3 regions of the Vibrio jasicida 090810c genome follow, and region 2 is predicted to be linked to each of the others. Evidence: predicted binding sites of a transcription regulator. Region 2 holds the regulator's gene; each other region holds the start of a gene.
What was found. Region 2 encodes PurR, which represses purine synthesis genes. Its sites were predicted from a motif close to TNANGNAAACGTTTNCNTNA; they were not measured.
Positions count from the first base shown of each region.

Region 1: the regulator PurR is predicted to act here: its motif matches at 5,082-5,101, upstream of C1S73_RS06140 (NupC/NupG family nucleoside CNT transporter).
Region 3: the regulator PurR is predicted to act here: its motif matches at 1,843-1,862, upstream of C1S73_RS04220 (inosine/guanosine kinase).

Region 1 covers NZ_CP025792.1:1,316,450-1,324,528, forward strand. Annotated here, with positions in the region: gene C1S73_RS06115 (beta-ketoacyl-ACP synthase) at 1-683, shown strand, start outside; gene C1S73_RS06120 (hypothetical protein) at 723-1,316, opposite strand; tRNA gene C1S73_RS06125 (tRNA-Arg) at 1,430-1,506, opposite strand; gene folD (bifunctional methylenetetrahydrofolate dehydrogenase/methenyltetrahydrofolate cyclohydrolase FolD) at 1,711-2,571, shown strand; gene C1S73_RS06135 (endonuclease domain-containing protein) at 3,112-3,471, shown strand; gene C1S73_RS06140 (NupC/NupG family nucleoside CNT transporter) at 3,742-4,941, opposite strand; gene C1S73_RS06145 (LysR family transcriptional regulator) at 5,177-6,121, opposite strand; gene C1S73_RS06150 (lytic murein transglycosylase) at 6,193-7,164, opposite strand; gene C1S73_RS06155 (YcgL domain-containing protein) at 7,216-7,497, opposite strand; gene minC (septum site-determining protein MinC) at 7,695-8,079, shown strand, end outside.
Region 2 covers NZ_CP025792.1:1,119,872-1,127,950, reverse strand. Annotated here, with positions in the region: gene C1S73_RS05310 (putative signal transducing protein) at 1-292, opposite strand, end outside; gene C1S73_RS05305 (TVP38/TMEM64 family protein) at 292-981, opposite strand; gene C1S73_RS05300 (TfoX/Sxy family DNA transformation protein) at 1,102-1,692, opposite strand; cyclic di-GMP riboswitch class I at 1,809-1,898, opposite strand; gene purR (HTH-type transcriptional repressor PurR) at 2,178-3,182, opposite strand; gene torD (molecular chaperone TorD) at 3,625-4,272, opposite strand; gene torR (two-component system response regulator TorR) at 4,506-5,219, shown strand; gene elyC (envelope biogenesis factor ElyC) at 5,313-6,119, opposite strand; gene cmoM (tRNA uridine 5-oxyacetic acid(34) methyltransferase CmoM) at 6,234-7,025, shown strand; gene mukF (chromosome partition protein MukF) at 7,028-8,079, shown strand, end outside.
Region 3 covers NZ_CP025792.1:892,766-900,844, forward strand. Annotated here, with positions in the region: gene C1S73_RS04215 (H-NS family histone-like protein) at 1-329, shown strand, start outside; gene C1S73_RS04220 (inosine/guanosine kinase) at 463-1,767, opposite strand; gene C1S73_RS04225 (hypothetical protein) at 1,884-2,153, opposite strand; gene mnmA (tRNA 2-thiouridine(34) synthase MnmA) at 2,344-3,486, shown strand; gene hflD (high frequency lysogenization protein HflD) at 3,497-4,114, shown strand; gene purB (adenylosuccinate lyase) at 4,268-5,638, shown strand; gene C1S73_RS04245 (DUF3833 domain-containing protein) at 5,891-6,427, opposite strand; gene C1S73_RS04250 (chalcone isomerase family protein) at 6,427-7,011, opposite strand; gene C1S73_RS04255 (DUF2878 domain-containing protein) at 6,971-7,483, opposite strand; gene C1S73_RS04260 (SAM-dependent methyltransferase) at 7,490-8,079, opposite strand, start outside.

The DNA of each region.
Region 1 (8,079 bases), 200 kb from region 2:
ACGGCTACCAAACCGTTATGGTTGCAGGTGGCGCTGAAGAGCTTTGTCCGACAGAATCGGCTGTCTTCGATACCCTTTTTGCGACCAGTCTAAAAAATGAAGAGCCGAAAAGCACACCGAGGCCTTATGACACTGACCGCGACGGCCTAGTGATCGGTGAAGGTGCGGGTACGTTGGTTTTAGAAGAATACGAACACGCCGTTGCACGTGGTGCGACAATCTATGCAGAGATTATCGGCTTTGCAAGTAACTGCGATGCGGCACACGTGACGCAACCTCAAATGGAAACCATGCAGATCTGTATGGAAATGGCGTTACAGAATGCAGGTATTCCTGCGGATAAAATCGATTATGTTTCCGCTCACGGAACGGCAACCGACCGAGGAGATATCGCAGAAAGTAACGCGACTGCCAATGCACTCGGTAAGGTGCCAATCAGTTCTTTAAAGAGCTACTTTGGCCATACTCTAGGCGCTTGCGGCGCTATCGAAGCCTGGTTAAGTCTTGAGATGATGCATACAGGTTGGTTTAGCCCGACCCTCAACTTGGATAATCTCGATCCACAATGTGGTGATCTCGATTACTTATCCGGTCAAGGCCGTGAACTAGAAGTGGAATACTTAATGAGTAACAACTTCGCGTTCGGTGGCATCAACACTTCGATCATTTTTAAGAAAATTTAACCCGTTAAAAAAGCGCTAGTAGAGACTAGCGCTTTTTTATTAGTATGCGACTGAGCGGTGCTTACAGCGATAAACGTCCGCAGATACCGACGTCGGATTCTGGCCGTCAGTTTCGATAACTTTGACTACGTGGTAGCGATTTCCGCCAGCCATGTAAACTTGGTTTGATAACTCATCAAATAGAGTACCTTGCTGTTGCTCTGCCACAACTTTATTACCAATCACCTTACATTCATTATTTTCGATTTCAGCAAACGAGATTGGTTGCACTTCATTAGCACCAGGTAACAACATAATCTTTGTCGCTTTTGCCACGCTCACACTCGGCGCTGATGGACAATTGAATAGTTCGGCAACCACACTAGAAGGACGACCACGACTGGTATCAAGAACCTTAGTAATATGGTAGCGGTTTCCACCAGAAGCATAGGTCTGGTTCTTCAGCATTCGGTCAACATTGTTAGGGTGTGCATCTTCAATGATGTAAGAGTCCACCATTTGACAGTCAAGGTTTTGAACCGCAACTTTTGTAATCGGGGAAATATTGGTAGCTTGAGGAAGAACGCGCACTTTGCGAGTAACGCAGCCACTTAAAAGAGAAAGCACAACGGCTGTAAGAATGATTTTTTTCATGATTCAAGAGCTAAAGAGAGAAAAGAACAAATATCTCTGAAATGAGTCATTTAGACATCACCAGAACGACAAAGCCCCGATAACTCGAGGAGTTATCGGGGCTTTTGAATAAATGGCACGCCCTATAGGATTCGAACCTATGACCACATCCTTAGAAGGGACGTGCTCTATCCAGCTGAGCTAAGGGCGCGCTACAGGGACAGGATTATACGAGTTCAAGCGCTTAAATCAACGGGTTTTCATAACATTCTGATCTGAATGCCTAAAAAAAGGGCACTAAAGCGATAAATGTTCAAAAACACCCCAAAGCAAACGTTTGCGTATGGATGTTAAATAGATTTTCTGCGACAATGCGCCGCAAATAATTTGCCTTCTCAATTTAAAAAGGAAAGTCATGACTGCTCAAAATATAGATGGAACTCTCATTTCCCAAACTGTTCGATCCGAAGTTGCAGCACGTGTGAAAGCTCGCGTTGAGGCTGGCCTTCGTGCTCCTGGTCTTGCAGTTGTTCTTGTTGGTGAAGATCCAGCTTCTCAAGTTTACGTTGGCAGCAAACGCCGTGCGTGTGAAGAAGTTGGCTTTGTCTCTAAGTCTTTTGACCTTCCTGCGACAACGTCGGAAGAAGAGTTGTTGGCACTTATCGATGAGTTGAACAACGACGCAGAAATCGACGGAATTCTTGTTCAGTTGCCACTTCCTGCTGGCATCGATGCAACGCACGTTCTTGAGCGTATTCACCCAGAGAAAGACGTGGATGGCTTCCACCCTTACAACGTTGGCCGTCTAGCACAGCGCATTCCTAAGCTTCGTTCTTGTACGCCAAAAGGCATTATTACGCTGCTTGACCGTTACAACATCGAACTACGCGGTAAGCATGCGGTTGTGGTTGGCGCATCAAACATTGTTGGTCGCCCAATGACACTTGAGCTGCTTCTTGCTGGTTGTACGACAACAACTTGTCACCGCTTTACCAAAGACCTAGAGGGTCACGTTCGTCAAGCTGACCTTGTTGTGGTTGCAGTTGGTAAACCAAACTTCATTCCTGGTGAGTGGATTAAGAAAGGCGCTGTTGTGGTCGATGTGGGCATCAACCGTCTTGAATCTGGCAAACTAGTCGGTGACGTGGAATACGATAAAGCACGTGAGAACGCGAGCTTCATTACTCCTGTACCGGGCGGTGTTGGCCCAATGACAGTAGCAAGCCTAATTGAGAACACAATGCTGGCTTGCGAACAGTTCCATACGAAGAAATAAAGAATTACGATACTGATAGGGCTCCGCAGGGGGCCCTTTTTGTTTGGAGTAATAACCCCCTCTAAGTCCCCCTTGAAAATGGGGAGGACTGGACTGAGTTCGCTTTTAGTTCGCTGACTTATTCAAACACCGAAACCGGATTTAGTTCAGAGCAACAACCCCCTCTAACTCCCCCTTAAAAATGGGGAGGACTGGACTGAGATCGCTATTCGTTCGCTAACTTATTCAAATGCAGCTACCAGATTTAGTTCGGAGTAATAATCCCCTCTAACTCCCCCTTGAAAATGGGGTGGACTGGACTGAGCTAGCTACTCGTTTGTTAACTTATTCAAATGCAGCTACCGGATTTAGTTCGGAGTAATAATCCCCTCTAGATCCCCTCTGAAAATGGGGAGGACTGGATCGCTCTAACAGATGCAATCAAAGCAAACATTATATGAATTCTCGATTATCGCTTCACACTAAGCGCACTCCGCTCTAGTCCCCTCCCCTTTTTAAGGGGAGGGTTAGGGAGGGGTTGAGAACGCAAAGGAAGCACAAGTGCAACAACGAACGTTTAACTTGAAGTATCAAAAGAAAATCAGAAGCAAGCTACGCTCGAATATGCCAAAACCTGAAGAAGTACTTTGGCAAAAAATTAGACGAAAACAACTCGGTGTAAAGTTTCGTAGGCAACACGGTATTGGTCGCTACATCGTTGACTTCTATTGTGCAGAATTGAGTCTCGTAATAGAAATTGATGGCGATAGACATTTCTCTACCGAGGGAAAAGAGAAAGATACAAAGAGGGATGCATTCATAGAAGCGTTGGGGATTAAGGTTCTGCGATTTACCAACGAAGAAGTGATGAAGCAAACCGAGTCTGTTTTGGAAAGGATTATTCAATTTAGTTCGGAGTAATAACCCCCTCTAGCTCCCCCTTAAAAATGGGGAGGACTGGACTGAGCTCGCTACTCGTTTGTTAACTTATTCAAATGCAGCAACCGGATTTAGTTTGGAGTAACAACCTCCTCTAACTCCCCCTTGAAAATGGGGAGGACCGGAAAGAGATCGATTCAACTAATGCAATCGCTACAGACATTATATTAACTGTCAATTGGCGCTCCATACTCAGCGCACTCAGGTCTAGTCCCCTCCCCTTTTTAAGGGGAGGGTTAGGGAGGGGTTCTGTTACAAACTCAAAATCACGCCAGCGATTGATGCACTCATCAAGTTCGCCATTACACCTGCTGCGATTGCGCGGAAACCGTATTTAGAGATGAATGAACGCTTCTCTGGTACGAGTGAGCCTAGACCACCAATCAGCATCGCCATGGTTGAGATGTTTGCGAAACCACACAGTGCGAAGGTTACGATAGCTTGTGAGTGTGCGCTTAGCTGAGACTTCACTTCCATCAGTTGGATGAAGGCTACGAACTCGTTTACCACGATCTTATTACCGATCAGAGAACCGGCCACGATAGCTTCGTTCCAAGGAATACCTAGCAACCATGCGATTGGTGCGAATAGGTAGCCAAGCACTAGCTCGAAGCTCAGTTCCATACCGAATAGACCGCCGAACCAGCCTAGAATGCCGTTTAGCATCGCAATAACACTCACGAACGCCAATAGAGTTGCACCTACCGCTACTGCGATACGTAGACCAGACATTGCGCCGTCTGCCATTGCTTCAACCACGTTGGTTGCTCGTGGAATTTCTACTTGGTCTAGATCCATATCCTGAGTTGTGGTGTCTGTCTCTGGCATCATAATTTTTGCCATTAGAAGACCCGCTGGCGCAGACATAAATGCCGCTGCGATTAGGAAGTTCAGATCCACACCCAGTGATGCGTAACCTACTAGCGTGCCACCAGCAACCGATGCCAAACCACCAGTCATTACTGCGAAGAACTGAGAGTCCGTCATGTGCTTAAGATATGGCTTAACGACTAGTGGAGCTTCAATCATACCCACAAAGATGTTCGCTGTAGCAGACAGTGATTCTGCTCGGCCAGTGCCTAACAAGCGCTGTAGACCACCACCGATTAGGTTGATCACTTTAGGCATTAGACCGATGTGGTACAAACCTGAAATCAGTGCTGAAAAGAAGATAATAATGCCAAGTACGTTAATCGCGAAGGTAAAGCCACCTGTTGCTAGGTTGCCAAATAGGAACGCGATGCCCTCTTGACCGTAGTTGATCAGATTAGAAACCGCGCCAGTTACTGCGTTAAGCGCTTCTTTACCCGCTGGTACATACAATACCAAAAGCGCGAAGATAACTTGCAGAGCAAAAGCCAAAGACACCGTTCGTAGACGAATGTTCTTACGGTTAGTCGAAAGCAACCATGCTACGAATAGGATGGCTACGATACCAAGAATTGAGTTCATAAAATGAATCCGACAAAGGGGGAACAGGAAAGGCGTCGGATTGTATAGAGCATAATAAATGCTGCAAGTTGGAGATGTTAACAGGCTGAATAAGTCAGCTGGTTGCAATTTAACCAGCCAAATAACCCATTGAATTAAATGAAGATAAACGTTTGCCTAAAATCATTATTTCCAAATGGAAAAGATGTTTCTGAATTTGGAAAAATTTTGTGATTCAAATCACCTTATGTACTCACTACTTAGGTATCGAGATATAAGGAGCTAATCGCTGATCCCAATGGCAAGGCGACCCGATCTTCTGTTTGATGAAATCGATCACTGCAGAGATCTTTTTCGGCATATGCTGACGACTTGGGTACACCGCATAAAACGGCATAGATTGGCTGGCTCTCCAATCTGGTAGAAGCTGAATCAGTTTACCTGAGCGGAATTCATCCCCTAGCAAGTAAGTGGCTAAGTAAGCAATCCCCCACCCTGCGATCGCAGCATCACGTACCGCTTCTGCCAAATCGACTGAGTAGTTGCCAGAGACTTTCACGTTGAGCTCTTGCTCGCGATTGGTGAAGGCCCAACTGGTGTAGTCACGCTCCCAACTACGGTAAATAAGACAGTTGTGCTGCGACAAGTCATTCGGTTCGGTTGGCGTATCGAACTTGAGTAAGTAATCCGGCGATGCAGCAACCACGAATTGGCAATCTGCTAAGCGCTGAGCAATGTAGCCCTCTGGTAGGTGTTCATTGTTGGTGATCCACAAATCCAAACCTTCTTCGAGCATATCGACTTTGTAATCGAACAAATGCACTTCGACTTGCAGTTGCGGGTATTTCTCACGAAGTTCTTGAATGGCAGGAATGATGTGCAGCGTGCCAAAAGACTGCGACAACCCAAGACGAACTAAACCGGCGACTTCATCGCGTTGGCTTTCCATCTCTAACGTGGCACTGCTAACGGCTTGCACCACTTGTTCACAATGGTGGTAGAAGGTTTGACCCGCTTCGGTTGGTGTGAAGCTGCGCGTGGTACGTTGCACAAGCTTGATGCCAAGTGAAGCTTCCAACTGGCTGAGCTGTTTACTGACGTGAGAAACTGACACGCCTAAGCTCTTTGCCGCAGCGGTAAAGTTTTTATGTTTGATCAACGCCGAGAAGATCACCATTTGTGCAGCACGTTCAGATAACACGCAAACCTCGTTTCAAATAGAGAAAACAAAGGGCTCCGAAGAGCCCTTTTTTATTCGTTTATACATTCAACCTAGAATGTGATGCGGTCAGCTAAGTGACTTACCGCCAGTGCGAAGTAGTAAGAGCGGTTCCACTTCATCAACACATTGTAGTTGTTGTACACCAAGTAAGTACGGCCGTTCTCATCGTCTGGCATGATCAGCCAAGCCTTGATGTCTTCGTCCAGCTTAGGAAGTGGGCTGCCATCGTATTTGGTGATGCCAAGCTTGCTCCACTCTTGAAGGTACTTACCTTTTTCTGCTTCGCGACCTTGCAGGTTGTGGTCAATGCCGTGTGGCACTTTAACCTGACGACCCCAAGTGAACTTATCATCCCAGCCAGATTTGCTTAGGTAGTTCGCAGTAGAAGCAAACACGTCTGCTTCTGATTGCCAGATGTCCTTCTTACCATCGCCGTTACCATCTGCGGCAAAGCGCAGGAATGAGCTTGGCATAAACTGACATTGACCCATCGCGCCAGCCCAAGAACCTTTGAAGTTCTCTAGCTCGATATGACCTTCATCTAGGATTTGTAGCGCCGCCATGGTTTCTTTACGGAAGAACTCTTCACGACGACCTTCAAACGCCATGGTCGACAACGCGTCGATAACGCGGAAGTTACCAGTGAACTTACCGAAGTTACTTTCTACGCCCCACAGTGCAACGATAAAGCGCGGCTGCACGCCAAACTCATCACCAATGCGTTTTAGTTCAGCGTAGTGTTCTTTATACAGTTGCTTCGCTTGCTTGACCTTCCACTCAGGAACCGCACGCGGAATGTATTCGTCTAACGTCAGTTTCTTCTCTGGCTGGTTACGGTCGGCTTTTACTGCTCGTGGTTTGTATTCCACATCAGAAAAAGCGGCACTGATCACCTGCTCAGAAATACCTTTATCACGCGCTTCTGCACGCAATTTATTTAGGTATTCATCAAAGCCGTCGCTGCTTGCAAAGGCTGAAGTACACATACCAACGCTGAGCATGGCTGCCAGTAATTTTTTCATATCGCCCTCCTTTATGAGCGAGGCAGAATTCCCAGATGAAAAGTTGCGAGTTTATTCGCCTTTCTGCTGGGCTTTTTGTTCTTTGTATTTATCGAGTAGGTTTTCCGGCGGAGGCGGAACCTGTAGGAAGAAACCGTCATTAATTAATGAAGCTTTCACTTTCTCGACATCAACTTGTGCCAAAGTACGGCCATCAAGTTTGATTGTCATCACCGGCATAGGCTTACCGAACATTTGCATAAGCATGTCAGGAACCTGTGAGAAATCATCCTTTTTCGGAATATAGAGATAAGTGCCTTCTTTTTTAGAACTTTTATAAATAGAACAAAGCATGACGAGCCTTTTGTGCTGATTTACCCGCTTTGAGTGCGGATTTTGTTGAAAACGTAAAATTCTCGCAAACTTGATTGCAAATTTGAGATTAATTCACTTATTTGCTCGCTTGAGAACTTGCTGCGCTAAAGGATGAAATATAACATGACAGACCTAGTTTAAGGCAACGCTCTTTCAATAAAGGCAAGAAGTCCACGATGACCCATTCACCTGACCTTAAAGGTAGCAGTTTTACATTGTCAGTTTTACACCTTTCTGACAATGAGATCGCTACGACTGTCGAATTTTTGCAAGAAAAGGTTTCTCAAGCGCCTTCTTTCTTCGCATCCGCACCTCTGGTTATCAATATAGCAAAAGTAGAAGGTGATATTGATTTCCTCGCACTTAAACAAGGCATCGCTGACGCAGGGTTTATTCCGGTTGGTGTGACTGGCTGTAAAGATAAACGCGTTCAAAACCTTGCTTCAGAAGCGGGCTTCGCCATCATGTCTGCGAGCAAATCTCCAACTCAAGCACCAGCCAAAATGGCTCCAACGAAGATCGTGCGCACGCCAGTTCGTTCTGGCCAGCAGATTTACGCCA
Region 2 (8,079 bases):
ATTGCCAACAAGCACCAAACTGTCCCTCATTCTTCTCTGCACATTGCGGGCATTGCCAGTCTTGGTAAGTAAGCTCTGTTTGTTGTCGATAGTCTTCGACAATCGCAGACGCCTTCAACTGCTGTTCCGGATGTAAAAGCCAAACATACGGGTCTGTATCATCGCTGAAGGGCAACTCTCCCTTCAACCCAAACATACCTTCGCCTCTTACTTCACAGTGAATCTGTTCGGTTTTGAGGAGCTCACAAACGATATGAGCTTCCGCAGGGTTTTTAGCGATGAAGATTTTCATTAGGCATTTCCATTTTGAACTTGAGCAGGGCGGACCTTATTCATAACCCATTTAGCGATAATAGGGAACAAACCAAGCAGAGCAAATGATGCTAATACGGTTGGTGACACAATTCCTGAAAGACTGTCGATAGTGGCTAGTTGAGTGCCCGCATTTAAGTAAACGGCAGTACCAGGCAGCATGCCGATTTGGCTTGTTAAATAGAAGCGGCTGATAGACATCGGTGTTAACCCCATTAAGAGGTTAATCAAGAAAAATGGGAATACTGGGATCAAACGCAGTGAAAACAAATAAAACGCTCCGTCTTTTTCTACACCTTGGTTAATGGCATTTAACTTATTACCAAATTTACTTTGTACCCATTCACGTAATAAGTAGCGGCTGCTTAAGAAAGCAATTGTTGCGCCGATGGTGCTAGCAAAAGACACCAATAATAAACTGGTCCAAAAACCAAATAGGGCGGCGCCGAGCAGGGTAACAACGGCGGCTCCTGGAATAGAGAAAGCGGTGATTGCGATGTAAGCCAAGAAGTAGGTCGCCGCAGCAAACACAAAGTTTTGGTCAATGAACGTATTTAGTGCTGCTTGTTGTGCTTTGGCATTTTCTAAGGTGAGATACTGGCCAAAATTCACTCCTAAAAAGAGGATGGTTGCGAGCAGGATCAGTCCTAAAATCAGTTTCTTATTCATCGTAATTACTCCATTTGGCTTCTTAAATAATAAGACAGAATAAGAGAAGAAAAAATTTCAAAAAAAAAACCGCAGTATGAAAACTGCGGTTTTTACTCAATGTCATGCTGATAGTGCGCGTTAAGACAATGCGCTCATCAGTTCTTCTCGGCGAGACTGAGGGACGACGCTCCAATGGGTGCCGTTGATTGCACCTTCTAACGCCCACAACAACTCAAGGCTTACCGTAGAGGCATGCGTATCTTGGATTGCTTTGTATGCGCTTAAGGCACCTTCTTCTTCTAATTGCTCGACAGAGTCGATGCCTGCTTTCTTCAACATACGTTCAGTTGCTAGGCGTAGATTTGGAAGGTCTTTCAATCGATTAGGCTTGGTGCTCGCTTGCTGTTTTTTTTCTTGCTTAGCAGTCTCAAGAGATTGCTTTGCAACATCAATCAAGCGATCCGTTGAATCCCATAGATCATCAGAAATAGCATAGTATTTCGTGACCACTGGGAAACCACGTTTCTTGTAGACGTACGGTTTTAGTCCTTGAGTCTCGAAGTCAGATGAAGTTTGTTGGTCTGCTCGAATATGAAGTTGATTGTTTACAACTAGTGCGAACATCGTTTCATCGGCGAAAAGCCCGAAGCCACCAAACATTGAGCGCGACTTGATAGTACCAAGTGCCTCAAACAGCTTCATTGAGTCTTTGAGTATCGGTTTATCCATGATGTGTTATCTCGGTGTAATTAATATTACGCCACCAAAAATCAGGTCCGAGAGATTAGCAAATGCATGCAGACACAATGTCATTAAAGGGTAAACTCACTTAATGCATATTTGCCATCGGTAACCCCGCTACCTTCCATCTAATAAGATGGTTCAGGCCGGAGGCTTTGCGTCCCACCCTTTCGAATGGTTTGCCCTGTGCGTGACACTTTGAGAATACTTCGTATATTGAATTAACATCACGTTTCAAACATGAAAGTGTGATCTTGGTTCAGTTAATAGTGATTTTTTGATGTGTTTGGTTTCATATTTGGGAACGGTCCCTTGTCATACAAAAGGTTGATGTAGGAAATGGACTACGCCCAATTAAAACAGCAACTTATCTAAATGAGGGGAGGTATTTATATTCTGAAATGTTTTTGGAATGTTATTTTTAGGCAATAAAAAAGCGCCCTTACGAGCGCTTTATAAAACTTCGATGCCGCTTAGTTCAGTTTCTTAACTGTGTTGCGAACAACAATTTCTGGCTGCATTTCGAAAATGCGTTTTTCATGTTCTTTGTCTTTGATGCGTTCTAGCAAAATTTCAAACGCATTCTTACCAACACGACGTTTTGGCTGGTGGATAGTCGTTAGCGGTGGCGAGAAGTACTCTGCTAGCTCGATGTTGTCGTAACCAATGACAGAGATATCTTCTGGTACTTTGATGCCGTTTTGCTGCAAGCGACTCATCAAACCAAGCGCCATGGTATCGTTAAAACAGAAAACGGCAGTCGGGCGTTTGTCCATTGCTGTGATGTTGTCAGCAGCAAGTACGGCAGTATCACACTCAAAGTTACCTTCAAGTACCCAATCTTCATTTACTGCTAAGTTTGCTTCTGCCATTGCGCGGCGGTAACCTGCAATGCGTTCTTGGCACGCGGCTTTTTCGAAGTGACCGCTCAAACAAGCAATATCAGTGTGACCATTGTCGATCAGATATTTTGTTGCGATGTAGCCACCTTCTTCAGAGTTATCAATGATCTTGTCAGCTTGCGAACTCTCTGGACCCCAGTCCATCACCACTTTCGGGATATCTGAATGACGGTCAAGCATCTCTTTTAGCTCTTCCGTTAAGTCAGAACACATCACTAAAATGCCATCTACACGTTTCTCCGCTAGCATGCGAATGTAGTCACGTTGCTTTTCGTAGATACCGCCAGTATTACATAGGATCAGCGTGTAACCTTGACGGTAACAATAGCTCTCAACGCCGTCGATAACTTCTGAGAAGAAAAGGTTAGTCGATTGCGTTACCAACATACCGATAGTGCGAGTTGAGTTACACTTCAAGCTACGTGCAACTGCACTTGGCGCGTAATTTAGTTCATCAACCGCTTTCATTACTTTTTCTTGGGTTGCTTCAGCAACAAAACGCGTTTTGTTGATTACGTGCGAAACTGTTGTGGTAGAAACGCCGGCTAAGCGAGCAACGTCTTTTATAGTGGCCATAAATGATGTCCTGTATCGAGCTACTGAATACCGTAGTGAATACAACCTTACGCTTAGTATGTTGCGCGAATTGAACCATATCTGAAGTTTAAGGTTCAATTAATTAGGCAGCGGTTGTTCCGAAATCGGTATAAAAAGGTTTGTAGCAACATTTGTTGCTGAATCTCATGTTCCTTACTTATATAAGTGAGGAATTGGTCAGCAATCTTGTTAATAAAACACAAAAACCGCCATATTTCAGCGGTTTACATATAAGTCGTATTTAATCGTTTGCGCTCACATTTTAGACTGATGTGGGCACACTAGCAATATTTTCAGCAGGTGTTTTGCGCTATTGAGGTCACATTTTAACTGCTAAATGGAAAGGGCTTCTATGTGCTAGATTAAAAATTAACGAATAAAATAGGGAGCCCGCTTGCGAGCTCCCTGAAATTGGCGGCAATTATTCACCAAGAAGGTAGGTGCTGTCCAGTTTACAAAATGCAATTAATAGTTGCGCAACGCTTACATAGAAACCAAATTCGTCGAATTGCTTACATTTCGCAGCAAACTGTGGCAACCAAGACATAAGATGCTTTTGGATTAAGTCGTTCTGTTTCTCGAACGCTTCTTCCATGTGTTTGTCTTGTTCTAATTCGTTAGAACGAATGATCATGTTACCTAAGAAGTCTAGTTCAACCGCTAAGTGATCCGCTGGCTCTTTCAGGTTCTCATCAACCTGAACACCAAAATCGGCCATCAGTTTTTCCATCTCTTCTGCTGGCTTGTCATTTAAAAGACCAGATTCACCGATGTACATAGATGCGTAAGGCAGTGCACCGTGCTTTTCTGTTTTCAGGAAAAGCTCGCAAAAGTCTGCAGCCAATTCAAGTTGCGCGTCTTCACGATCCTGTAGGCGGTTAAGTGCATCAACAAGGGTATCCACAGCTGGTTTTAATGACTCATTTTCACCAAGGCCAGCCAAAAAGCTTCGAATGTCAACACTGTGGTAGCTTTCTAGTTCTTTCTCTGTTAGTTCTTTTGCGAACAGGCTAGAAAACCACCAATAGATTTCTGCGCGTTTCTCGTTAAAAGCTTTCACTTCTTGCATTTTTTTGCTCCTGAATGGTTATTCCCTAAGTGTAAACAATTAAGATGAATAGCAGTAACTATAATTGTTATCCATTATGGGAAAATGTGCCGGTTTATGAATGGCTGTAAATAAGCTTGCTTTGAATCAATAAAATCGCAAAATCTTGCTTTTTAATGTATCTATGACTAGAAATGTTACTAGTTATGAATAGAATACGTCTTGGAAAATAAAAAAGACAGAAAGTGGTGTAAATGAGCTATCACGTATTAGTCGTAGAAGATGATGTTGTAACTCGTAGTAAGCTTGCGGGCTACTTCCAAAATGAAGGCTACAAAGTCAGTGAAGCAGAAAGCGGTGCAGAAATGCGCGAAGTGCTTCAAGGTGGTGATGTGGACCTTATCATGCTGGATATTAACCTGCCCGGTGAAGACGGTCTTATGCTTACGCGTGAATTACGCAGCCAATCAGATATCGGCATCATATTAGTGACAGGACGCACGGATAGCATTGACAAAATCGTTGGCCTAGAAATGGGTGCAGACGATTATGTGACAAAGCCTTTTGAACTAAGGGAATTATTGGTTCGCGTTAAGAACTTGCTGTGGCGCATTTCTGCAGCTCGCAATGGTTCACAAAAAATCGCGAACGATACTAATGAAGAACACATTGTACGTTTCGGTGAGTGGACGTTTGATATTCAACGCCGTGCTCTTAGCCGTAATGGTGAACCAGTGAAACTAACCAAAGCGGAATATGAGCTATTGGTGGCACTGTCTTCGTACCCAAATCAGGTACTAAGCCGCGAGCGTATTTTGAATATGATCAGCCACCGAGTGGATGCGCCAAACGATCGTACTATCGACGTACTGATTCGACGCATGCGCGCTAAGATGGAGTTTGATCCGAAGAACCCACAAATCTTTGTGACGGTTCATGGTGAAGGCTACATGTTCGCGGGTGACTAATTCATAGCGACAAAGAAAAAGGAGAGCATAGGCTCTCCTTTTTTGTGTCTGCAATTTAGCGATGATGGACTTCATCTGCGATTGGTAAGCCTTCTATGGCTGCGCCACTTCAGGATCTTCAACTTCAACCATCGGTGTTTGACCTACGTTATCACGCAGTTTTTGCCATAACCCGCCAAGGTATTCATGCCAATACAGCTCAGTTTGCTCTAAGTAGCGAGCTTTTGGCGCGTACTTTTGCCAAGGTTGTTCGATATCATCGATCGCCATAAAGTTCGTTGGCGCTGGGATTGGCTTAATGCCCGCTGCGTTGAATTCATAAAGAGCACGCTTCATGTGACTGGCTGAAGTCACTAAAACAATGTCTTTCTGCTTAACAAACGCGGCAGCTTGGCGTGCTTCTTCCCAAGTATCTTTGGCATCCTCTAATAAAATAATATCGGATTTTGCGACACCTAGGGAAAGCGCTACGTTTGCCATCATACGAGCATGGCTGATTTCAGAGCCACCTGCGTAACCGGAAAGGATTAACTTCGCACCTGGGTACATACGCAAAATACGAATACCCTCAGTTAAACGCATTAAAGCGGTACGGCTCAGTTGAGACGTTGGTGGTATTTCATCATCTACCACGTGTCCATTACCAAGAACCATAACGTAGTCCACAGTGCCAGAAACCGGCAAAAACGCTTTGTACTCGCGTTCTAGAGGCATAAGAAGCTTGGTTGAAACGGGTTGGAAGGCAACAAGGAAGATGCCAACAAAAGAGAAAAGAACAACAAAGCAGCCGGTTTTACGTTTAGTGGTAAAACTGATGAGAGCAAGACCTAACAAGCCTATCAGTAGCAATGCTGGTAATGGCATCAGCAAGGCTGACATTACTTTTTTCAGCTCAAACATACATAAATAGTCCGAAAAAACATCAATTGATAATAAAAATGAGGATAACCCTCTTTATTCCTGCTTTCCTTGTGCCAGAATAGCGGCACAATCCGTTATGATAACTCAGCAGAAGTGACAGAAGACCGCAATTTCGACGATATCGCCCACAAATTTGCAAAAAATATTTACGGCTCCGATAAAGGGGAGATCCGCCAAATCATTGTGTGGGAAGATTTTCTACAGATTCTAAGTGAATTAGACGCCGACCATCAAGCCCTCCAAGTACTTGATGCCGGAGGTGGCTTAGCACAATTGTCGCAAAAGCTTGCTAAGCTCGGACATCACGTCGCTTTATGTGATCTATCTTCGGAAATGCTGCAACTAGCGAAACAGGATATTGAAAAAAACGGTTTGCTTGAGCAGTATCGCCTGATTCATTCACCTGTCCAATCCATTGGCGAGCATATGGACGCGCAGGTGGATCTTGTCATGTTCCATGCTGTGATGGAGTGGCTCGTTGATCCAAAAACGGCACTCGAAACGGTATTGGAGCAGGTCAAACCGGGGGGCATTGCATCGGTTATGTTCTATAACCACCACGGCTTAGTCTATAAAAATGTGGTTTGTGGCAACATTCCTCATATTTTAGACGGCATGCCTCATCGGAAAAGATTTAAACTACAGCCACAAAAAGGCCTAAAACCCGAAGAGGTCTATCAATGGATAGAAGATTCTGGTTTTAGTATTTGTGGTAAATCTGGTATTCGTTCCTTTAGTGATTACATAGGTAATATGGAATACATGGGCGATTACGAGTTTGAAGATGTGTTGGCGCTAGAAAAACAACTTTGTCGACAAGAGCCATACCTCTCATTAGGCCGCTATATCCACGTGTGGGCTAAGAAGAACGATAAACAGGAATAACGATGAGTGAGATGACTCTCAATGCTGCAGAGCAACCAATCGATGAGTTGGTTGGCTGGGTTAAGCAGCACGATTTCTCGTTGAACCTGACCACTGAGCGACTGGCGTTTTTGATTGCCATCGCCGTACTAAGTAATGAAAGGTTCGATGAAGAATTGGGTGAAGGTGAATTGCACGACGCATTTGCCATCGTCACTCGACTATTTGATGAGACGGGCGAAGCTTCGGCTTTCCGCGCGAATAATGCCATCAACGAGATGGTTAAGCAGCGTCTTATGAGCCGTTTTGTCAGTGAGATTACTGACGGAGCGAGCATTTACCGCTTGTCGCCATTAGCGATAGGAATCACCGATTATTACGTGCGTCATCGCGAGTTCTCGAAACTGCGTCTTTCTATTCAGCTATCGATGGTAGCGGATGAAATGGCAAAAGCGATTGAAGCAGCACAAAAAGGTGGCACTCCGGGCCACTGGAAGAAAAACGTTTACGGAATTTTGAAATATTCTGTAGGCGAAATCTTCGATCAAATCGACCTTAACCAACGTGTGATGGATGAGCAGCAACAGTCTGTGAAACAACAGATTGCAGACCTGCTTAACAAAGACTGGCGTGAAGCGATCAACAACTGTGAAGCGCTACTGTCAGAAACCTCCAGCACGTTGCGTGAACTTCAAGATACGCTGCAAGCTGCCAGTGATGAACTGCAAACTCAGATCCTAGATATCCAAGAGATCGTCTACGGTGACCCTGAACTTGAATTCATCGATGAAGCGTTGTTTGGTCTGCAAATGAAGCTAGACCGAATTACCAGCTGGGGCCAGCAAGCGATCGACCTTTGGATTGGTTATGACCGACACGTGCACAAGTTCATCCGTACCGCTATCGATATGGATAAGAACCGTGCATTTAGCTCGCGTTTGCGTCAATCCATGAAAGATTACTTCGATATGCCTTGGTATCTGACTTATGCAGATGCGGAAAGGCTTTCTGACCTTCGTGACGAAGCTTTGGTACTACGTGATGACGAAGTCACTGGCCAAGTTCCGATGGAAGT
Region 3 (8,079 bases), 230 kb from region 2:
AAGAAGCTCTAGATAAATTAACTATCGTTGTTGAAGAGCGTAAAGAAGCTGAAGAAGCTGACCGCGCAGCACTTGCTGAGCAAGAAGCAAAACTTGCAGCTATCGCTGAGCAAATCGCTCAAGACGGTATCGACGTTGAAGCACTAATCAGTGCACTATCTGGCGAAACGAAGACTAAAGCGAAAGCTAAACGCGCTCCTCGTCCAGCTAAGTACAAGTACACTGACACTAACGGCGAAGAAAAAACTTGGACGGGTCAAGGTCGTACACCTTCATCAATCCAAGAGCAACTTGATGCAGGTAAATCTCTAGACGATTTCCTAATCTAATAAAAGATTTATGAAATTAAAAAAGGTTCCCAAATGGGAACCTTTTTATTTATCTGTAAATAGATACAAAAATGGCGCATTTGGAATGCGCCATTTTTCGTATGCTAGGAATTACCTAATTCAACGTGATTAATTAACGTTCCCAGTATGCTTCTTCCAAACTATCTTCACGCTCCGGCAGGCCGCGAGAAAGACGTGGAGAGTGTTGAACTAACACTTCATAACTTGCACGGTTTGCGTATTTACAAACTTGAGAGAATGAAGAGTAAGTTAAATACTCATTGCTGTGCTTGCTTGAGTTAGGCACATTTTCTTTGTGGTATTTATTTGCCGCCATATCGTGAAGAACTGCAGACAATGCCGCATCACCTGCGCCATTGGTGTTCTTAATTTTTTCTGGGCCACCCATGTATGGAGAGATATGTGAATATACTTTAATTGCATTCTCGCACGTATCTTTCTTCGCTGGGCGACTAAATTCGAAACGGTTAAATTCAGCAATAGAACCAGGAAGTAATGGCAAAGAAGTTTCACGTTTCGCGCTATTTTCAGTGTAACCAGCCATAAATAGGCCAACAGGGCCAGAAGTACAAAGCACTAGATCAGCCCAATCTAACGTTTTATCCGATGCTGCTAGAGGATCAGATTCGCCCGTTAATGCTTCCGCTTCATCTTCATTCATTGCAACAACAGAAACGTTATCGCGAATAAACTCTTGCCAGAATGTAGGGTCATCTTGAATAACGAATTTGGTACCTAGCGTTAATACAACAGGTACATCGTGTTTCTTCGCGTATTCAATAGCACGCATCGTTGCTTCCGGCATTGGGTCGCCTTCTTTACAACGAACAAGGTATGCAGTCAGTACTAAAGCCGACGCACTCTTGAAAATCTTTTCAGGGATATTGTCTGGGTGAAGTTGGTTCATTTGACCTTCGCTGATAGCGAAAGTACGTTCACCGTCTTCAGTAATAAGAGCAAAACAACGACCAATTGCACCCTCAACACCTTGTAGGTAGTTCAGATCCATGCGGCTTGATGTGTTACATAAGTAACGGTAACCGTAGCTGCCGATTTTGATATCTTGGCTCATTACACCCAGAAGCGTTGAGCGGTCATCTGCCAACACAGAATAATTGTGTAGCGTATTACCAATCGTGCCACCTGCATACTCATTGGTAATTAGGCATTCTTCTTTTAATTGTTGATAAAGCGCTTCTGCTGTTGCGTCATCAATTACCAACGAGTGTCCTTTACTCAAACCGTACTTTTCAATCACATCCGTTGTAACTTTCGCCTCAATATCAACCAGAGTCTGATCAATACCAATGATGTGAGTGCGCGTCATCTTTTTGCTTTCTTGTGCTTGGCTCACCAATGGGTCACGAGCATGAACAGGAAAATAGTGCTTCGATTTGCGTTGTCCAGGAAATTTCATATTGTTAGTCTGAGTAAGGGATGAAAAGGAGAACGGATTCTATACCGCTGACAATAAAGCAGCAATAAAAGCGATTATAGCAAACGTTTGCACCCTGCTTTTTATTTTCTAACGCTCTATTCGCCTTCCATGAAACCCAAATCAGGCAGCTGTTCGAGGTGTTCGGTATAGCGCTTTAGATTGAATTCACCTTCATTTTTCATCACGTCGAAAATCTCGATAGACATAGCACACGCCATCATCGCAACCGCATCTTCACGTGGTGTGCCAGTCATCATCAAACGCATTAACGTCTCTTTGACTTTAATAGGGTTACCATCTTCAAGTTGATTCTCTACAATTTCAATCAACTCAGCTTCTTGCATAAATTGGTTTTCTTCAGTCATTTGATTTTTCCTCTTGGATTTTTGCCAACTATGCCATATATAACCCTTCTATACTTATCGAATTTAACGCTCACGTTCGTATTTGGATAAATTTAAGCCAAAATCGAAGTGTGATTTCGATCTCGGATCTGTCACCGGTCTGTGGATTCTGTTAGAATCTGCGTCCCGTTTATTTAAGTGGTGTTTAGTAATGTCTGATAACAGCCAAAAGAAAGTCATCGTCGGTATGTCCGGCGGCGTTGATTCATCTGTTTCTGCGTATCTTCTAAAGCAACAAGGCTACCAAGTAGAAGGCCTGTTCATGAAGAACTGGGAAGAAGATGACAACGAAGAATATTGTACAGCAGCAGAAGACCTTGCTGATGCTCAAGCAGTATGTGACAAGCTGGGCATTCACCTACACACCATCAACTTTGCTGCTGAGTACTGGGATAACGTATTTGAATACTTCCTTGCAGAATACAAAGCTGGTCGTACACCAAATCCAGACATTCTTTGTAACAAAGAAATCAAGTTCAAAGCATTCCTAGAGTTCGCTGATGAAGTGCTTGATGCAGATTACATTGCAATGGGTCACTACGTACGTCGTTCATTCCCAGAGAACGCTTTATCTGGTGAAGAACAGGAAAAACCACAGATGCTACGTGGTCTCGATGGCAACAAAGATCAAAGCTACTTCCTGTACACATTAAGCAACGAGCAAATTGCACGTAGCCTATTCCCTGTTGGTGACCTAGAGAAGCCAGAAGTTCGCCGCATTGCGGAAGAGCAAGATCTAATCACCGCGAAGAAGAAAGACTCGACGGGTATTTGTTTCATCGGTGAGCGCAAGTTCACTGAGTTCCTCGGTAAATACCTACCTGCGCAACCTGGCAACATTGAAACACCAGAAGGCGAAGTGATTGGTCAACACCAAGGCCTGATGTACCACACGCTTGGTCAGCGTAAAGGTCTTCACATCGGTGGACGTAAAGGCGGCGGCGGTAACGAAGACCCATGGTTCGTTGGCGAGAAAGATCTAAAGCGTAATGTTTTGATTGCGGTACAAGGTAAAGACCACCCGATGCTAAAATCAGAAGGTCTACTTGCATCACAACTTCACTGGGTAGATCGTGAGCCAATTCGCGATGTTATGAAGTGCACAGTGAAAACACGTTACCGTCAGGAAGATATTCCTTGTACAATCATCCCTATCGATGATGAGAACATTAAGGTGATCTTTGACGAACCACAAATTGCCGTGACGCCAGGTCAATCGGCCGTGTTCTACAAAGATGACGTGTGCCTAGGTGGCGGCATCATCGAGCAACGCATTAAATATTCTCAAGCTTAGGAGTCGTTACGTGGCGAATACACTTTATGACCGTACTATCGCTTTCGCAGGCATTTGCCAAGCTGTTGCATTGGTTCAACAGGCAGCGAAAGACGGACATTGTGATCAAGATGCCTTTGAAACGTCAATTAACGCCATTATCAATACAAACCCAGCGAACACTATTGGTGTCTTTGGTCGTGAATCCGACTTAAAGCTGGGTCTTGAGTGCTTAGTGAAAGGGATTGATAGCACCCCGTCAGGGAGTGAAGTTACTCGCTACATCATTAGCCTAATGGCATTAGAGCGCAAGCTAACAGGCCGCAACGATGCAATGTCACAACTTGGTGACCGTATCCAAATGGCTCAGCGTCAAACGGAACATTTTGAATTGCTGGACGATCAAATGATCAGCAACCTAGCAAGCATTTACTTGGATGTTGTTAGCCCTATCGGCCCTCGCATTCAAGTTACCGGTACCCCATCCGTGCTGCAACAAACCTCTAACCAACACAAAGTTCGCGCGTTGTTGTTATCAGGTATCCGTAGTGCAGTACTCTGGCGCCAAGTTGGCGGTAAACGTCGCCACTTAATCTTTGGACGCAAAAAGATGGTCGAGCAAGCACAAATTCTTCTTGCTCGTATGTAATAAGGTAATAAATAAGCAGCTCGCGTTTATCGCGAGCTCATTTTTTTCTACCAAAACAAATCCCGCGCAAACGTTTGCGCAATATTCGTGACAATTGCCACAGTTATTGGTATAAAGCTCACGAAATTTAGAAACCCAATTCAGGAGAACATCATGGAACTGTCAGCATTGACTGCTGTTTCACCAGTAGACGGTCGTTACGGAAGCAAGACAATTGCGTTACGCGAAATTTTCAGTGAGTACGGTCTACTTAAGTACCGTACTATCGTTGAAATCCGCTGGCTACAAAAGCTTGCTGCTACTGCTGAAATTGCAGAAGTGCCAGCGTTTAGCACAGAAGCAAACCAATTCCTAGACGACCTTGCTGCAAACTTCTCTGAAGAAGATGCACGCCGTATCAAAGAGATCGAGCGTACAACTAACCACGACGTTAAAGCGGTTGAGTACTTCCTCAAAGAGAAAGTAGCAGACGTTCCTGAACTGCACGCAGTAAACGAGTTCTTCCACTTTGCATGTACTTCTGAAGACATCAACAACACATCACACGCTCTAATGCTTAAAGAAGCGCGTGAAACTGTGATTCTTCCAGAAATTCGCAACCTAATCGACGCAATCAAAGCGCTTGCTGTTGAATACCGCGACATCCCACTTCTGTCTCGTACACACGGCCAGCCAGCTTCTCCATCTACAATGGGTAAAGAAATGGCAAACGTGGCGTACCGTATGGAGCGTCAATTCAAGCAAATCGAAAACGTTGAGATCCTAGCAAAAATCAACGGTGCAGTAGGTAACTACAACGCACACCTTTCTGCTTACCCAGAGCTAGATTGGCACCAGTTCTCTGAAGAGTTCATCACTGAATCTCTAGGCGTAACTTGGAACCCTTACACAACTCAGATCGAGCCTCACGATTACATCGCAGAACTATTCGATGCGGTTGCACGTTTCAATACAATCCTGATTGATTTCGATCGTGACGTTTGGGGTTACATTGCACTAGGCCACTTCAAGCAAAAAACCATTGCTGGTGAGATCGGTTCTTCAACAATGCCTCACAAAGTTAACCCAATCGACTTTGAAAACTCTGAAGGTAACCTAGGCCTTGCGAACGCAGTGTTCGGTCACCTAGCACAGAAACTGCCTATCTCTCGTTGGCAACGTGACCTTACTGACTCTACGGTTCTACGTAACCTTGGCGTTGGTGTTGGCTACGCAATCATCGCTTACACTTCAACGCTAAAAGGCATCAGCAAGCTAGAAGTAAACCGTGAAGCGCTTCTTGCTGAACTCGACAAGAACTGGGAAGTACTAGCAGAGCCAGTGCAAACAGTAATGCGTCGTTACGGCATCGAGAAGCCATACGAGAAGCTAAAAGAGCTGACTCGAGGTAAACGTGTAGACGGCGAAGCAATGCGTAACTTCATTGACGGTCTTGAGCTTCCTGAGCACGAGAAAGCACGCCTGAAAGAGATGACACCAGCGAACTATATCGGTCAAGCAATCGAGCTGACAGACAAGCTGTAAGATTCGGAATTCCAAAAATCGTGAGGGTTGACGTGAAAGCGTCAACCCTTTCTTTATTTTAGGGGTAACAGGCTTCGCCCTACAGAACGCTACGCTTAGGGATAAGGGATAAGACTCGATTATATCCATTCAAAAGGCATCTTTGCCAACACATCCCAAACTTAACTTCCATTTACTGGAATAATAGCGCCCTACTCTCGACTCCCAGAACGAAGCGATCCCAAATCTCGAAGCGCAGCGTTCCTAACTGTTTTATTGCCTCTGGAAGAAAAGAGTAATCGTCCCTACCTCGACCCCGAACTTCTTAATCTTGGTGAGATTAAACACGTGCATTTCATCTTGGCGGTAAAGCCAGTCATCGAACGATACCGTGATAGTTGAATCATCCATTTTCAACTCGAAGTCATATTGCCATTGCAGCGCATTACCCATCTCTTTACCGGTCGCTACACCAATAATGTCGTCCGCTTTCCCTTGATAAGTACCATCTTCGAGTCTGGTAATAACCCATATACGCTGGTCAAGCTCGCCATCATCAAAGACAAAATCTTCCACCAGTGTTAGCTCATTGCCTTTCACTGTACCGACGATGTCAACCTCGAAGCGACGCGTTTGCTTATCGGTGTAATCCTGCACCATTCCCCATGCTTTGACATCACCTTCGAAATAGCCGAACAAATCGAAGGCTGGAGTAGCGGGTTGGTAATTGTCGATATCAGCAGAACACGCGCCAAGCAGTGTTACCGCTGCGACAATCGAAGTTTTTAAGATACGCTTTAGTACTTTCACTACCTTACCTGCCCAATAAGTTGTTTACGAAGTTTAGGAAATTCAGTTTTTGGTGATAACCAAATGGATAGAAACGCATCATTGAGTCGCTCATCCTTAACATAACCAACTATCTGATAAGGCTTGCTGCCCGCTTGTCGATAGATAAGTCGCCCTGTTTTTCCATCAGTGAGGTAGGTAAGCTCATCGCCTTTTTTGATGTTAGGGAACATGGTGTCAAATTTAGAGATCCAAGCCTGACGGTAAGCTTGCGTGAAACCAAGCTTTTGCCATTGTTCATCCGTCACATCAAGAAGTTGCTGCTTGCTAATGTCTCTTTGATAATTAATTTCAAGCGCAAATGGGTGAGGAGAAACGTCATTAGAGACGAGGTACTGTCCGTCTGGCGCTTTCAAGGTTGACTTATAAACATCAAAAACGAACCAAGTAAGTTGTGCTTCTCCAACCGTTTGCCACTGCTGCCACATAGGTAAAGCGCTTGTTCCTGTAATCGTCTGAGCTTGTGAAGGCATCACAAAAAGTAAAGCCGTCATCAACCAATTGTTAGTCAGGTTCTGTTTCCAATTTCTCTTCAAGCTTTTCATTTCCGTATACCCTGAGTATCAAAAGCATTACTAAACACCATTCGACAAATAAAATTGCGAGGGTAATGCTTGTGTTGAATCCAAATTCAACGGCTTGGAGCTTGTAACCAGCAAAGTAGCTCGCTGTTCCTCCGATACCGCCTACTACTGATACGTAGTTTTTTGGGAAACGGTACAAAATTGACTTGAGTTGGTAGGCATACCAAGAAAATAAAACCCACAAGCAGACAAGCCACATGGGCAACCAAACAGTTGGGAATAGTAGGACAGACAGTTGCTTGTTGAGAGTGTCAAGCACCAAGCCCATGAACACGACTATGGCAACACTTTTGAGAGCGAAGGGCTCGACTCTCCAACAATACACCAACGTTAGTAACGTAAGCACTAACGTCAGCCATTGCCATTGATAGGTTCCAAGCACGGCGGCGAACCAGCAGAGTTGGAACCATGTTGATGTAATAAACAGTCTCATAAAGGGTTACGGACGTTGAAAGGTCATATGCACAGCACTGATGGTTCGAGCTAAAAAGCCCCCTTCACAATAGCTCAAGTAGTAGCGCCACATTCGTACAAATCGGTCATCGTAGCCAAAGCTTCTGACTTCATGCTCTGCTTGATTGAATCGGAAATGCCATTCATTAAGCGTTTTCGCATAATCTAGACCGATATCGAACAAATCTCGAGTCACCAAGTCACTGTGCTTGGTTGTCGCTTGTGTTAACGATGTTACCGAAGGTAGAAAGCCCCCAGGGAAAATGTACTTTTGAATAAAATCGACGTTGTTGCTGTAGTAATCGTAACGCTGGTCAGCAATAGTTATCGCTTGAATGGCCATCAAACCACCTGACTTCAGCAAAGATTCACATTTCTTAATGTACGACGGCAAGAACTGTTTACCGACCGCTTCGATCATTTCAATAGAAACCAGCTTATCGTACGTTCCGGTTAAGTTTCTATAATCTTCTTTCAGCAGCGTTACTTTGTCTGTTAAGCCACGCTCTTTGATTTTCTGCTCAGCGTAAGCGTGTTGCTCTTCAGAGATGGTTGTCGTCGTGACTTTACAACCGT